DNA from 2 places in the Actinoplanes sp. NPDC023714 genome. Region 2 is predicted to be linked to the other one. Evidence: riboswitches for the same ligand, from Rfam matches in the RefSeq annotation. Region 2 holds a riboswitch; the other holds the start of a gene.
What was found. Region 2 has a riboswitch for thiamine pyrophosphate ahead of AB0G10_RS39665 (ECF transporter S component). Riboswitches for the same ligand answer to the same signal wherever they lie in the genome.

Region 1: another riboswitch for thiamine pyrophosphate. It lies ahead of AB0G10_RS30955 (thiamine phosphate synthase); the one in region 2 lies ahead of AB0G10_RS39665 (ECF transporter S component).

The regions. Positions count from the first base shown of each region.
Region 1 is NZ_JBFAAR010000008.1:192,048-198,462, reverse strand. Features, by position in the region: gene thiC (phosphomethylpyrimidine synthase ThiC) at 1-461, opposite strand, end outside; gene thiD (bifunctional hydroxymethylpyrimidine kinase/phosphomethylpyrimidine kinase) at 533-1,300, opposite strand; partial or broken gene AB0G10_RS30975 (thiamine phosphate synthase) at 1,651-2,205, opposite strand; gene AB0G10_RS30970 (thiazole synthase) at 2,199-2,945, opposite strand; gene thiS (sulfur carrier protein ThiS) at 2,947-3,147, opposite strand; gene thiO (glycine oxidase ThiO) at 3,138-4,151, opposite strand; gene AB0G10_RS30955 (thiamine phosphate synthase) at 4,148-4,738, opposite strand; TPP riboswitch at 4,732-4,842, opposite strand; gene AB0G10_RS30950 (ATP-binding cassette domain-containing protein) at 5,009-6,415, opposite strand, start outside.
Region 2 is NZ_JBFAAR010000014.1:125,966-132,380, forward strand. Features, by position in the region: gene AB0G10_RS39650 (hypothetical protein) at 1-484, shown strand, start outside; gene AB0G10_RS39655 (DUF6328 family protein) at 417-926, opposite strand; gene AB0G10_RS39660 (alpha/beta hydrolase) at 958-1,791, opposite strand; TPP riboswitch at 1,802-1,907, shown strand; gene AB0G10_RS39665 (ECF transporter S component) at 1,944-2,534, shown strand; gene AB0G10_RS39670 (ABC transporter ATP-binding protein) at 2,538-3,968, shown strand; gene AB0G10_RS39675 (energy-coupling factor transporter transmembrane component T) at 4,006-4,809, shown strand; gene AB0G10_RS39680 (PHP domain-containing protein) at 4,904-6,415, shown strand, end outside.

The DNA of each region.
Region 1 (6,415 bases), on a different contig from region 2:
CGCGGCCCGGTCGACAGGTCCATCACCGTGTCGGCGCCCCACCGGGTCGCCCAGGTCAGCTTCTCCACCTCTTCGGCGACCGAGGAGGTCACCGCCGACGTGCCGATGTTCGCGTTGACCTTCACGAGGAACCGCGACCCGATGATCATCGGCTCGGACTCCGGGTGGTTGCGGTTGGCCGGCAGCACGGCCCGGCCGGCCGCGATCTCCTCGCGCACCACCTCGGCCGGCACGCCCTCGCGCTTCGCCACGAACTCCATCTCCGGCGTGACGATCCCGGCCCGGGCCGCCGCGAGCTGCGTCTTCCCGGTCCACCACGGTTTGCGCAGGGGCGGCAGCCCGACGAGCGGATCACTGCCGGGACCGGAGGTGTCGTAGAGGCGCACCGGCGGCTCGTCGTTGCTCAGCACCACCTCGGTGAACGGGACACCGTCCACATAGACCTTGCGTCGCATACCCATACCTCCCCAAATCAGGATAAAAACGGCGGCGCGAGGCAGCACGAGGCCGCGCACCGGGCTAAAAGGAGGACCTAGACGGCCCAGCCGAAGTGATCCAGCGGCCCGGGTCCCGCCCCGAGTCGCCACGAGCTGCCGCCGCGCAGCCCGCGATGCACGTACTCCTTGGCCGCCGCGACCGCGTCCGGAATCGGATCGCCGGCCGCCAGCCGCACCGCGATCGCCGACGAGAAGGTGCAGCCGGAACCGTGGTTGTTCCGGGTCGCCACCGGCTCGCCGCGCAGCAGCGAGGTCTCACCGCCGTGCCGCAGCACGTCGACCGCGAGCTCACTTCCGGTCACGACGACCGCGCGTGGCCCGAGGTCCGCAAGCTCGGCCGAGGCCGAGGCCATCTCCTCGGCCGTTTCGATCACCCTTCCGAGGAGGGCGCCGGCTTCGTGCCGATTGGGGGTCACGACCATGGCGTACGGGAGGAGCACCCCGACCACGGCCGCCTCGCCGAGCCGGCTGCCCGCGGTCGCCACCAGAACCGGGTCGATCACCAGGTTCGGAAGGTCACCGGCCCGCTCCGCGATCACCTTGGCGACCGCCGGATCCGAGATCATGCCGACCTTCACGGCCGCTACCGGCAGATCGGAGAGAACCGCGTCGAGCTGCGCCGCCACGATGTCCGCCGGCACCCCGTGGATAGCAGTGACCCCTAGCGTGTTCTGCGCGGTGATCGCCGTGATCACCGACGTGCCGAACGCACCCAGAGCCGCAAAGGTCTTGAGGTCGGCCTGAATCCCAGCGCCCCCACCAGAATCCGACCCGGCGATGGTCAGCACAACAGGCGGCGTCACCACGTCCCCACCCCCTCCCCCACGGCCCCTTCCCTAACAACCCGCCCACTCCCGATCTTGTTGATCCCGGCAGCCCCGCCCCCACCCAAATCAACAAGATCGCGACCAGGCCGGAGCGACCCCAGCTCCCCACTCCCGATCTTGTTGATTGGGGCTGCTCCGTCCCTGCACGAATCAACAAGATCGCGAGGAGGCGGGAGCGACCCCAGCCCTCCACTCCCGATCTTGTTGATTGGGGCAGCTCCGTCCCTGCACAGATCAACAAGATCGCGGGCAGGGGTGCGCGAGGGGTCGCGGGAGTCGGGGGCAGGGGTGCGGGAGGGGTCGCGGGGGCGGCGTTTGGCCGCGGCGAAAGCGCCGGCCAGCTCGCTCGCTACGCGTTGAGGGTTGGCGGCTCGCATGATGGCTCCGAGCACCGCGATTCCGTCGGCGCCCGCCTCGGCGCACTCGGCTGCCCGGGCGGCGGAGTCGACGCCGCCGAGGGCCAGCCACGGCATCGGACCGGCCGTCGCGGCGGCGGATGCCGGGCCCAGAGCCGGGCCGTAGCCGGGCTTCGTGGCGGTCGGGTAGATCGGTGACAGGGTCACGTAATCCACATCGGACAGCGGCTCGGTTCCGTGCCACGAGCGTCCGACCAGCGGAACCCCGGCCGGCAGCGGATCGGCCGCGGACAGATGCACGGCGTCGCCGCCGAGCGGGTCCGGTCCCGCGACGATCAGCCGCCCGGCCGGCAGTAGTCTCCGCAGTCGCGACGCGAGAGCGGCGCGGTCGGCGTACGGAAGATCTCTCTCGCGGAGAACGACCCACTCGGCGCCGCCGCGGACCGCCGCCGCGACCACTTCCACCAGCGGCCCGGCGGCGGACCGCCGGTCGGTGAGCACGACGAGCCCGCCCGGCGTCACCATTGCGCGATGCCGTCGTCTTGAGTGGACGCGAGGGCGTGGAACCGGCGTGGGATGCGCCCGGCGGTACGGGCGAGACGACCCGCCGCGACCGCGTGACGCATCGCCGAGGCCATCGCCGCCGGGTCGTCGGCCCGGGTGATCGCGCTCGCGACCAGTACCGCGTCGCAGCCGAGTTCCATGGCGAGCGCCGCGTCCGAGGCGGTGCCGATCCCGGCGTCCAGGACCACCGGCACGTCGACGCTCTGCCGGATCAGCTCGATGTGGTGCGGGTTGGAGATCCCGAGACCGGAACCGATCGGCGAGCCGGCGGGCATCACCGCGGCGCATCCGGCGTCGGCGAGGCGGCGGGCCAGGATCGGGTCGTCGGTGGTGTACGGCAGGACCGTGAACCCGTCCGCCACCAGCGCCTCGGCCGCTTTCAGCAGTTCCACGCCGTCCGGCAGCAGCGTCCGCTCGTCGCCGATCACCTCGAGCTTGATCAGATCGGTTTCGAACGCCTCGCGCGCCATCTGCGCGGTCTTCACCGCGTCGCCGGCCGTGTAGCAGCCCGCGGTGTTCGGCAGCACCCGAACGCCGAGGCGGTCGAGCATCGGCAGCAGGCCCGGCCCGGCCGCGTCGACCCGGCGCAGCGCCACCGTGACCAGCGTAGTCTCGGACGCCTCGATCGCCTCCTCGAGGGCGGCGAGGCTCTGCGCGCCACCGGTGCCGAGGATCAGCCCGTTGTCCGGGAGGAACGACATCTCAGCCTCCTTGCGCGGCGGTGAGGACCTCGACCCGGTCACCGTCGGCGAGGTCGACCTCGCCCCAGGTGGAGCGCGGCACCACGGTCCCGTTGACGGCGACGGCCACCCCACGCTGGGCGGCGATGAGCTCGGCCACGAGGGTCGCGACCGTGCAGGACTCGGACCGGCTCCGGTCCTGGCCGTTGATCGTCAGGCGCATCCGAACCTCCCGGGGGTGAAAGCGTCGATCAGGGGATCCGCGGCGCCGGTCAGCACCAGATCCGCCACCAGCCGTGCGGTGATCGGGGCGAGCAGCACCCCGTTGCGGTGATGACCGGCGGCGACGATGACGCGGTCGTTCAGGGCACCGATGATCGGCGCGTTGTCCGGGGTCCCGGGACGGTGCCCCACCGTCCACTCGGCGATCTCGTGCTCGGAGAGGCCCGGCACCAGGTCGAGGGCGGCCCGCAGCAGGTCGTGCACGCCGCCCGCGGTGATCGCCCGGTCGGACCGCTCCTCCTGGGTCGCGCCGACCACGACCTCGCCGTCGGCGCGCGGGACGAGGTAGACGTGCCGGCCGTCGGCAGCGCCGTCGACGACGTGCTTGAGCAGGCCCGGTTCGCCGCGCAGCCGGAGGATCTGGCCTTTGACCAGGCGGATCGGGAGGCCGGTGAGTGTGGCCGTCCCGCAGCCGGCCGCAACAATGACCCTGCCTTCCATTTCGGATAAATTCGAAATGTTCCGACGCACAATGCGGCCATTCAGCGCTCTTCGCAACGCCGCCACCACCTTGCGCGGATCGACCTGACGCTCGGTGGGAGCGAAGGCACCTGCCCGGACCCGAGGGGACAGAGCAGGCTCGAGATCACGCGCCTGCGATCCGGTGAGTGTCGTCAGCTTCTGGTGCGCCCATTCGCGCCGCGCCTCGGCCAGATCGTCGGCGGTCAGGGCGACACTCAGCGTGCCGGCGTCGTCATAACCGACATCTCCGAGTTCATCGGCGAAGGCCGGCCACAGCTCGTTCGACGCCGCCAGCAACGGCTCCAGGAACGGGAACTCGAACGCCGACTCCCCACCGGGCGCCAGCATCCCGGCCGCGACGTGCCAGGCGCCGCCGGTCCCGGCCGGCGCGGGGTCGTAGACGGTGACGTCGGCGTTCCGGCGCAGCAGCTCACGGCCGATGGCGAGACCGATGATCCCGCCGCCGACGACGGCGACCCTCATCGGAGCGCTTCGAGGAACTCGGCGACCGCGCGCTTCGGGTCGGCGACGAACGCGCCGATCGCGGCGACGCCGTACGACGGCAGGACCGGCACCCGGTCGGCGGTGATGCCGCCGATCGCCAGCACCGGCGTGCCCGGCACCGCGTCGACGACCGCGGCGACCCCGGCCGGCCCGATCGGTGGCGGTAAGCCGTCCTTCGTGGACGTCGCGAACGCCGGCCCGGTGCCGAGGTAGCTGGCGCCGGCGGCCACCGCGGCCCGGGCGGCGGTCGGGTTCCGGCACGTCGCGCCGATCACCGCGTCCGGCCCGAGCACCCTGCGGCCCGCCTCCACCGGGAGGTCGTCCTCACCGAGGTGGACGCCGTCCGCCCCGGCCGCGAGCGCGACCGCCACCCGGTCGTTGACCAGGCACATCGTGCCGGCCGGCCGGAGGATCTCCAGGGCCGCGACGGTCAGCGCGTACGCGACCGCGTCGGTGCTCTTGACCCGGATCTGGACGGCCACGTCCTCGTGGCCCGCCACGCCGCGCACGACGTCGAGCGAGTCGGTGATGACGTGGAGCCGGGGGAACGGAAAGAAACCGTGCATGAAGCACTCCTCCCTGCGCCGGCATGACCCGGATCAGGTTCGACGGTCGGGGGCCGCATCAGCCCCCCTCTCAGCCCGGTGCCCGGACTCCCGTGGGGTTGTTCTACTAGTCGGACCCTAACCCGACCCATCACATGAACGCTAGCGATTGCCGCCGGTGAGATCGGACTCGGTTTCCCGGCACCCGTGGGGTTTGCGGGTGTCGGGAAACCGCGTCCGATCTCACCGGTTACAAGGCAATCGCCGCGGAGCGAAGCGGAGCCAGCCAGCTCAGCGCACGTCCCAAACCGGTTCGGGAACCTCGACGACCTCGCCGTCGCCCCTGAACAGCACGAAACGATCGAAGGAGCGGGTGAACCAGCGGTCGTGGGTGACAGCCATCACCGTGCCGTCGAACGCCTTCAGCCCCTCCTCGAGCGCCTCGGCCGACGCCAGGTCGAGGTTGTCGGTCGGCTCGTCGAGCAGCAGCAGGGTCGCGCCGGAGAGCTCCAGCAGCAGCACCAGGAACCGCGCCTGCTGCCCGCCGGACAGGGTGCCGAACCGCTGATCGCCCTGCGCCGCGAGCTCGTACCGGTTGAGCGCCTTCATGGCCCCGGCACGGTCCACACCGGACCGGTGCTCGTCGCCGCGCCAGAGGATCTCGACGAGCGTCTTCTCCATGAGCTCGGGACGGTCGTGGGTCTGCGAGAAGTGCCCGGGGCGCACCCGGGCGCCGAGCCGGGCCCTGCCGTCGTGCATCACGTGGGTGAGCGGCGCGCCGTCGACCGGCTTGTGCTCCAGGTCGGGCTCGGATCCGCCGGCCGCGAGCAGTCGCAGGAAGTGCGACTTGCCGGTGCCGTTCGCGCCCAGCACGGCGACCCGGTCGCCGTACCAGATCTCCAGGTCGAACGGGAACGTCAGGTTCTCCAGTTCGAGCTGCTCACACATGACGCTGCGCTTGCCGGTACGGCCACCGCGCAGGTTCATCTTCACGGCCTGGTCCTTCGGCGGCAGCGGCGGCGGGCCGGCCTCCTCGAACTTGCGGAGCCGGGTCTGCGCGGCCTGGTAGCGGGAGGCCAGCCCGTCGTTGTAGGCGGCCTTGTTCTTCAGCGTGAAGACCAGTTCGCGGAGCTTCTCGTGTTCCTCGTCCCAGCGGCGGCGCAGCTCCTCCATCCGCTCGTGCCGGTCGCCGCGGGCCTCGTGCCAGGACGCGAACCCGGCCGGATGCGTCCAGGCGCCGCCGCCCTCGACCGCCACCACCCGGTCCGCGGTCTGCGCCAGCAGCTCCCGGTCGTGCGAGACGTAGAGGACCGATTTGGACGACTCGCGCATCCGCTGTTCCAGCCAGCGCTTCGCCGGGACGTCGAGGAAGTTGTCCGGCTCGTCGAGCAGCAGCACCTCGTCACCGCCGCGGAACAGCAGGTCGAGCGCGAACCGTTTCTGCTCGCCGCCGGAGAGCGTCCGGACGATCCGGTCCTTCGCCTCCTCCCACGGCTTGCCGAGGATCGCGACGGTCACCGTGTCGAACAGGACCTCCGCCTCGTAGCCGCCGACCTCGCCCCAGTGGGCCAGGGCGTTCGCGTACGCGATCTGGCTCTTCTCGGTCTCGTCGAGGGCCGCGGCCGCCTTGCGGACCCGCTCGCCTGCCGCGCCGAGTGCGGGAGAGACCAGGGACAAGGCAAGATCTTCAAGGGTACG
Region 2 (6,415 bases):
CGCCGGCATCGCCGACAACCTGGCCGACGCGGGCGGCAAGGTGGGCCGGGTGCCGGTCGTCGGCGACGACCTGACGAAGCCGTTCACCGGCGCCGCCGACGCGGCCCGCTCGATCGCCGACGCCGGCCAGCAGCAGCAGGATCTGGTCGGCCAGCTCGCGATGATCCTCCCGGCCATCGCGATCTCGGTGCCGATCGCCCTGGTCCTGCTCCTCTGGCTGCCGCTGCGCCTGCGCTGGATGCGGCGGGCCGGCGTGGCCGCCGCGGTCCGCGACGACCCGGCCGGCCGTGACCTGCTGGCGCTGCGCGCTCTCGCCGGCCGGCCGCTCAGCGAGCTGACCAGGCTGGGCCCGGACATCGCGCAGAGCTGGCGGGCCGGCGACGACGAAGCGGTGGATGCGCTGGCCGAGCTGGAGCTCAGGAGTCTCGGGCTTCGGCGGACTCCTCGTCCTCGCCCCAGTCGCGGTGCGCCAGCGGCAGGATGACCCAGAGCGACAGGAACCAGAGACCGGTGATCACGGTGAGCGGGATCGCCCACTTCCAGTCCAGCACGTAGTCGGTGATCAGCAGGACGCTGCTGACCATCGAGATGAGCATGAAGCCGAGGCCGCCGCTGGCCATCCGGTGCGCGTACCGGACCAGCTCGGGCTTGCGGCCCTGCCGGAACAGCGCACGGTGGAACGCCACCGGCGAGATGATCATCGCGGTGGCGAAGGCGGCGCTGATCAGGGCGACGATGTACGTGTCGCGCTGGAACTCGGTGGCCTTCGGGAATCCGTTGCTGAACGGGAGGGTGAGCAGGAAGGCGAAGAGGATCTGCACGCCGGTCTGAGCGACGCGCAGTTCCTGGAGCAGGTCCGCGAAGTTGCGGTCCCAGCGCTCCTTCTCGGACTCTTTTTTGCGAGGGGATGGTGTATCGACCGCCATGACGCGCCAGCGTTCCCACTGGCGGGCATGGTCAAACGCCGATACGTGCCAGGACCGCGTCGGCGAGCTCACGCGGCGCCTCCTCCGGAACCCAGTGGCTGACGCCCCGCATCGCCCAGAGCTGGTAGTCGGCGGAGACCCAGTCGGCGGTCCGCAACGCCGCGGTGAGCCCGACCACGCCGTCCCTGTCGCTCCACACATAGGTGGTCGGCACGGTGATCACCCCGGTCTTCGCGATCTGATCCGAGGAGAACGCCCGGTACCAGTTGAGGCCTCCGGTCAGCCGGCCCGGCTCGCGGGCGGCGTCGACGTACCGCTGCACCCGCTCGGCCACGAGCGGCCGCAGCATCCAGCGCAGCACCATGGCGTCCCGGGCCAGCAGCAGGCGCTCGGCCCGCGCCGAGCGGAACACCTCGAAGTACGCGAGGCGCGCCTTCTGCGAGGTCCGCACCCGCAGGGCGAGCAGCAGCGCGCGGGGGTGCGGCACGGAGACGGCGGTGAGCGTCCGCAGGCGCTCCGGGTGATTCGCCGCGAGCAGCCAGCCGACCTGCGCGCCCCAGTCGTGGCCGACCACGTGGGCGCGCTCGACGCCGAGCTCGTCGAGGACCGCGAGCGCGTCGGCGACCGCTTCCCGCAGCCGGTAGGCCTCGACGTCCCGCGGCCGGGCGCCGGGTGAGTAGCCGCGCTGATTGAGCGCGTAGGTGCGCAGTCCCGCCTCATTCAGAATCGGGATGATCCGCTCGAATTCCCGATTGTCCTGAGGAAAACCGTGCAGCAGAAGGACGGGCTCACCGTCAGCGGGTCCGCTCTCGGAGATCTCGAAGGTCAGCCCACGAGCCTTGATTTCCGTCCGTGTTAGGTTCATCCGAGCAAATGTAATCCGACAGGGGAGCGCACAGCGCTGAGAGTGCGGCGAAAAGCCGCAGACCCTAGTACCTGATCTGGGTAATGCCAGCGCAGGAAGCTCGGTCTCTTCTCTATGCACGCGTCTCTTCCCGGTGACCGCTGGGAGGCGTCATGAAAAACGACAACAACCACCGCTGGCGCACGATAGACATCGTGATCGCCTCCGTCATCGCCGTGGCCTTCGGCGTGATCTTCTGGGCCTGGGGCACGGTCTGGAGCGTCACCGAGAGCGCGTTCGCGTTCTTCCCGCCGGCCCAGGCGATCCTCTACGGCATCTGGCTGATGCCGGCCGTCCTCTCCGGGCTGATCATCCGCAAGCCCGGCGCGTCCCTCTACACCGAGACCGTCGCGGCGATCATCTCGGCGCTGCTCGGCAACCAGTGGGGCGGCACGGTCATCGTCCAGGGCCTCTGCCAGGGGCTCGGCGCCGAGCTGGCGTTCGCGGCCCTGCGCTACCACTCCTGGAAGCTGCCGGCCGCCCTGCTCGCCGGCGCGCTGACCGGCCTGAGCGCGGCGATCTTCGACTTCGTCGTCTGGAACTCGGAGTACGCGCTCGGCAGCTACCGCATCCCCTACGCCGCCTTCACCGTGGTGAGCAGCGTGATCATCGCGGGCCTGGGCAGCTGGGCACTGGTCCGGGCGCTCGCGCCGACCGGCGTCCTGGACCGGTTCGGAGCGGGCCGCGACAGGGCACTCATCTGAGCTATGAGTGAGGTTCAGCTCCGCGGATTCGGGTGGCGGCACGCCGGGCGCCGCGCCTGGGCGGTCCGCGGGCTCGACCTGCACGTCCGGCACGGCGAGCGGGTGCTGCTGCTCGGTCCCTCGGGGGCCGGCAAGAGCACCCTGCTCGCCGCGCTGGCTGGCCTGCTGCCGTCCGATTCTGGTCAGTCCGAGGGCACCATCGAGATCGACGGGCTCGACCCGGCGAAGGCCCGGGACGCGGTCGGCATCGTCTTCCAGGATCCGCAGACCCAGCTCGTGATGGCCCGCAGCGGCGACGACGTGGCGTTCGGCCTGGAGAACCGGGGTGTGCCGGCCGCCGAGATCTGGCCCCGGGTCAGCGACGTGCTCGATCGCGTCGGCTTCCCGTACCCGATCAATCGCTCCACGGCGGCGCTCTCCGGCGGTGAGGCGCAGCGCCTCGCGCTCGCCGGCGTGCTGGCCCTGCGCCCCGGCCTGCTGCTCCTCGACGAGCCCACCGCCAACCTCGATCCGGCCGGCGCGGACCTCGTCCGGGAGGGGATCACGAACGCCACGGGTCCGGAAACGACCATGATTGTCGTGGAGCACCGGGTCGCCGAGGCGCTGCCGCTCGTCGATCGGGTCGTGGTTCTGGAGCCGGGTGGCGGGGTGCGCGCCGACGGCACTCCCGAGCTGGTCTTCGCCGCCTACGGCGACAAACTGGCGGAGGAGGGGGTCTGGGTGCCGGGCTTCAGCTTCGCGCCGGTCAAGGCCACTTCACGGTCAAGTTCTTCTTTCGTACGGGCGGAGCACGTGGCTGTCCAAGGCCGCCTCCGACCGGTTTCGATCGCCGCGGGCGAGGCCGAGGTGCTGGCCGTGACCGGGCCCAACGGCGCCGGCAAGTCCACCCTCGCGCTGCTGCTGGGCGGGCTGCTCGCGCCCACCTCCGGGCGGATCATGGCGTTCGGCGACAAGCGGCCGCCGCACCGGTGGCGGGCCGCCACGCTGACCCAGCGGATCGGGTCGGTCTTCCAGAACCCGGAGCACCAGTTCGTCACCGGCCGGGTCGCCGACGAGCTCGCGCTCGGGCCCCGCCGGATCGGCCGGTCCCCCGCCGAGATCCGGGCCATCGTCGACGAGCTGCTGCAACGCCTGCGGCTCGACCGGCTCGCGGAGGCCAACCCCTACACGCTCTCCGGCGGTGAGGCACGCCGCCTCAGCGTCGCGACGGCCCTCGCCACCGCGCCCCGGCTGCTCGTGCTGGACGAGCCGACGTTCGGCCAGGACCGGCGTACGTGGCTGGAACTGATCACTCTGCTGGCGGAGCTGCGCACGGCCGGCCACGGCATCGTCGCGGTCACCCACGACGACGCGTTCGTGCGTACCCTCGCCGATCGCACCGTCCCCCTCGGCGAGCCCGACCCCGACCCGCTCCCCCGGAGGGTCCGCCCGTGACCCGGCTCCCTCTCCTCTCCGCTCCCGGGACGTGCGCATGACCCTCGCCCTGGAGCCGATCGCCGACCCCTCGGCGCCGCTGGCCCGCCGCAACCCGGTCGCGAAGCTCGGCGCCGCGCTGCTCTTCTCGCTGCCGCTGATCGCCACGGTCGACCCGTTCACCCCGGCCGTGGCGCTGCTGGTCGAACTGGTCCTGCTGCCGTTCTTCGGCGTGCGCTTCCGGCACCTCGCCAAGCGGGCCGCGCCGCTGCTCTTCGCGGCCGCCGGCGTGCTCGTCGCGATGACCATGTTCGCGGCCGACCGCAGCGGCGCCCTGCTCTTCTCGGCCGGCCCGTTCGACGTGACGACCGGGGTGCTCGCCGGCGCGACCGGCCTGATCCTGCGCCTCTTCGCGGTGGCACTGCCCGGCATCGTCGTCTTCGCCACGACCGACCCCACCGACCTGGCCGACGCGCTCGTGCAGAACGCGAAGGCCCCGGCCCGGTTCGCGATCGGCGCGCTCGCCGCGTTCCGGCTGCTCCCGCTGCTCGCCGACGAGTGGCGGACGCTCACCCTGGCCCGCCGGGCACGCGGCGTCGACGCGGGCCGCAACCCGGTCGCGAAGCTGCGGCTCTTCGTCTCGACGGCGTTCGCGCTGGTCGTCGGCGCGCTGCGGCGCGGCGTCCGGCTCGCCGTCGCGATGGACGCCCGCGGGTTCGACGCGGCCACGCCCCGGACGTACGCCCGCCGCCAGCACTTCACCGGGGCCGACACCGCCCTGGTGGTGGCCGCGATCGCCGCCTCCGCCGCGATCCTGACCGCGTCCGTGCTGCTCGGCTTCTTCGAGCCGGTTGTCGGCTGACCGTTCCACCGGCCGTCACGAGATCGACAACGGAAGTTGTCCTGATCGGACGAGGGTGAGGTGCACTCAACGATCTTTCGTAGGAGTTCACCACATGGGTCACGGCCACGACCACACTCATTCTTCCGACGCGACCAGGGCTGACGTCCCCGAGGCGCTCGACCTGAGCGTTCCGGAGTCCGAACTCTCCCCCGGCGACGCCACCCGCCGCCGGTTCCTGCTCGGCGCGGGCCTGCTCGGCGCCGGCGCGGCCGCCTCCGTCCTCGCCCACCCGGGCGCCGCTGCCGCCGCCGGCCTGCCGCACACGCACGCCCCGAAGGGCGGCGGAACCGGTAAGGGCTCGTTCCAGTGGCTCGCGGGCGACCACCACATCCACACCCAGTACAGCTCGGACGCCCAGTACCGGGTGCTCGACCAGGCGCAGAAGGGCCACGCGTACGGCCTGGACTGGCTGGTCATCACCGACCACGGCAGCGCCGCCCACGCCAAGATCGGTGTGGAGAAGGTCAACCCGGACATCCGGAAGACCCGGGAGCAGCTCAAGGGGCTGCTCACCTTCCAGGGTCTGGAGTGGAACATCCCGGCCGCCGAGCACGCGACCGTCTTCGTGACGCCCTCGAAGAACGAGGTCGAGGTTCTCAAGCAGTTCGAGAACGCGTACGACGGCACGTTCGTCCCGGCCACCAACACCGCCGCCCAGAACGAGGCGCTGGCGATCGCCGGCATCAAGTTCCTCGGCGAGCAGGTGAAGAAGCGCAAGATCGACGGCGCGCTGTTCTTCGCGAACCACCCGGCGCGGCGCGGCATCGACTCGCCGCACGAGATCCGCGGCTGGCGCGACGCCGACCCGACCGTCGCGGTCGGCTTCGAGGGCGCCCCCGGTCACCAGGCCGCCGGCATCCCGGCCCCGAACGGCCGTGGCGGCGCCCGCGGCTACTACGACAACAACCCGTCGGCCGCGTCGTTCCCGCTCTACCCGCTGGAGAGCTACCGCACCTGGGGCGGCTTCGACTGGATGACCGCCACGGTCGGCGGCCTCTGGGACAGCCTGCTCGCCGAGGGCAAGGCGTGGTGGATCACCGTGAACTCGGACAGCCACGTCAACTACCTGGACCAGACCGAGCGCGGCCCGGGCAGCGACTTCAACGCCAACGGCAAGTACAACGACCCGGTCTACACCGGCACGGTCAACACCCAGGCCGGCGACTTCTGGCCGGGCTTCTACGGCCGGACCAACGTGGGCGCGTCGTCGTTCGCCTACAAGGCCGTCGTCGACGGTCTGCGCGCCGGCCGCGTCTGGGTCGACCACGGCCGTCTCATCAAGGGCCTGGACGCCCAGGTCCGGGTGGCCGGCGACCGCCGCGGGCACACCGGCACCCCGCTCGGTGGCGTGCTCCAGGTCAAGCGCGGCACCGCGACCGAGCTGACCCTCGAGATCGACCTCCAGGACATCCCGAACTGGGCCGGCTTCATCCCGGTCCTGAAGCGGGTCGACGTCATCGCCGGCACGGTCACCGGGCCGGTCTCGGACCGGGACACCTTCACCACCCCGAACACCAGGGTGGTCAAGTCGTTCGAGATCTCCAAGACCAGCGGCAAGGTGTCC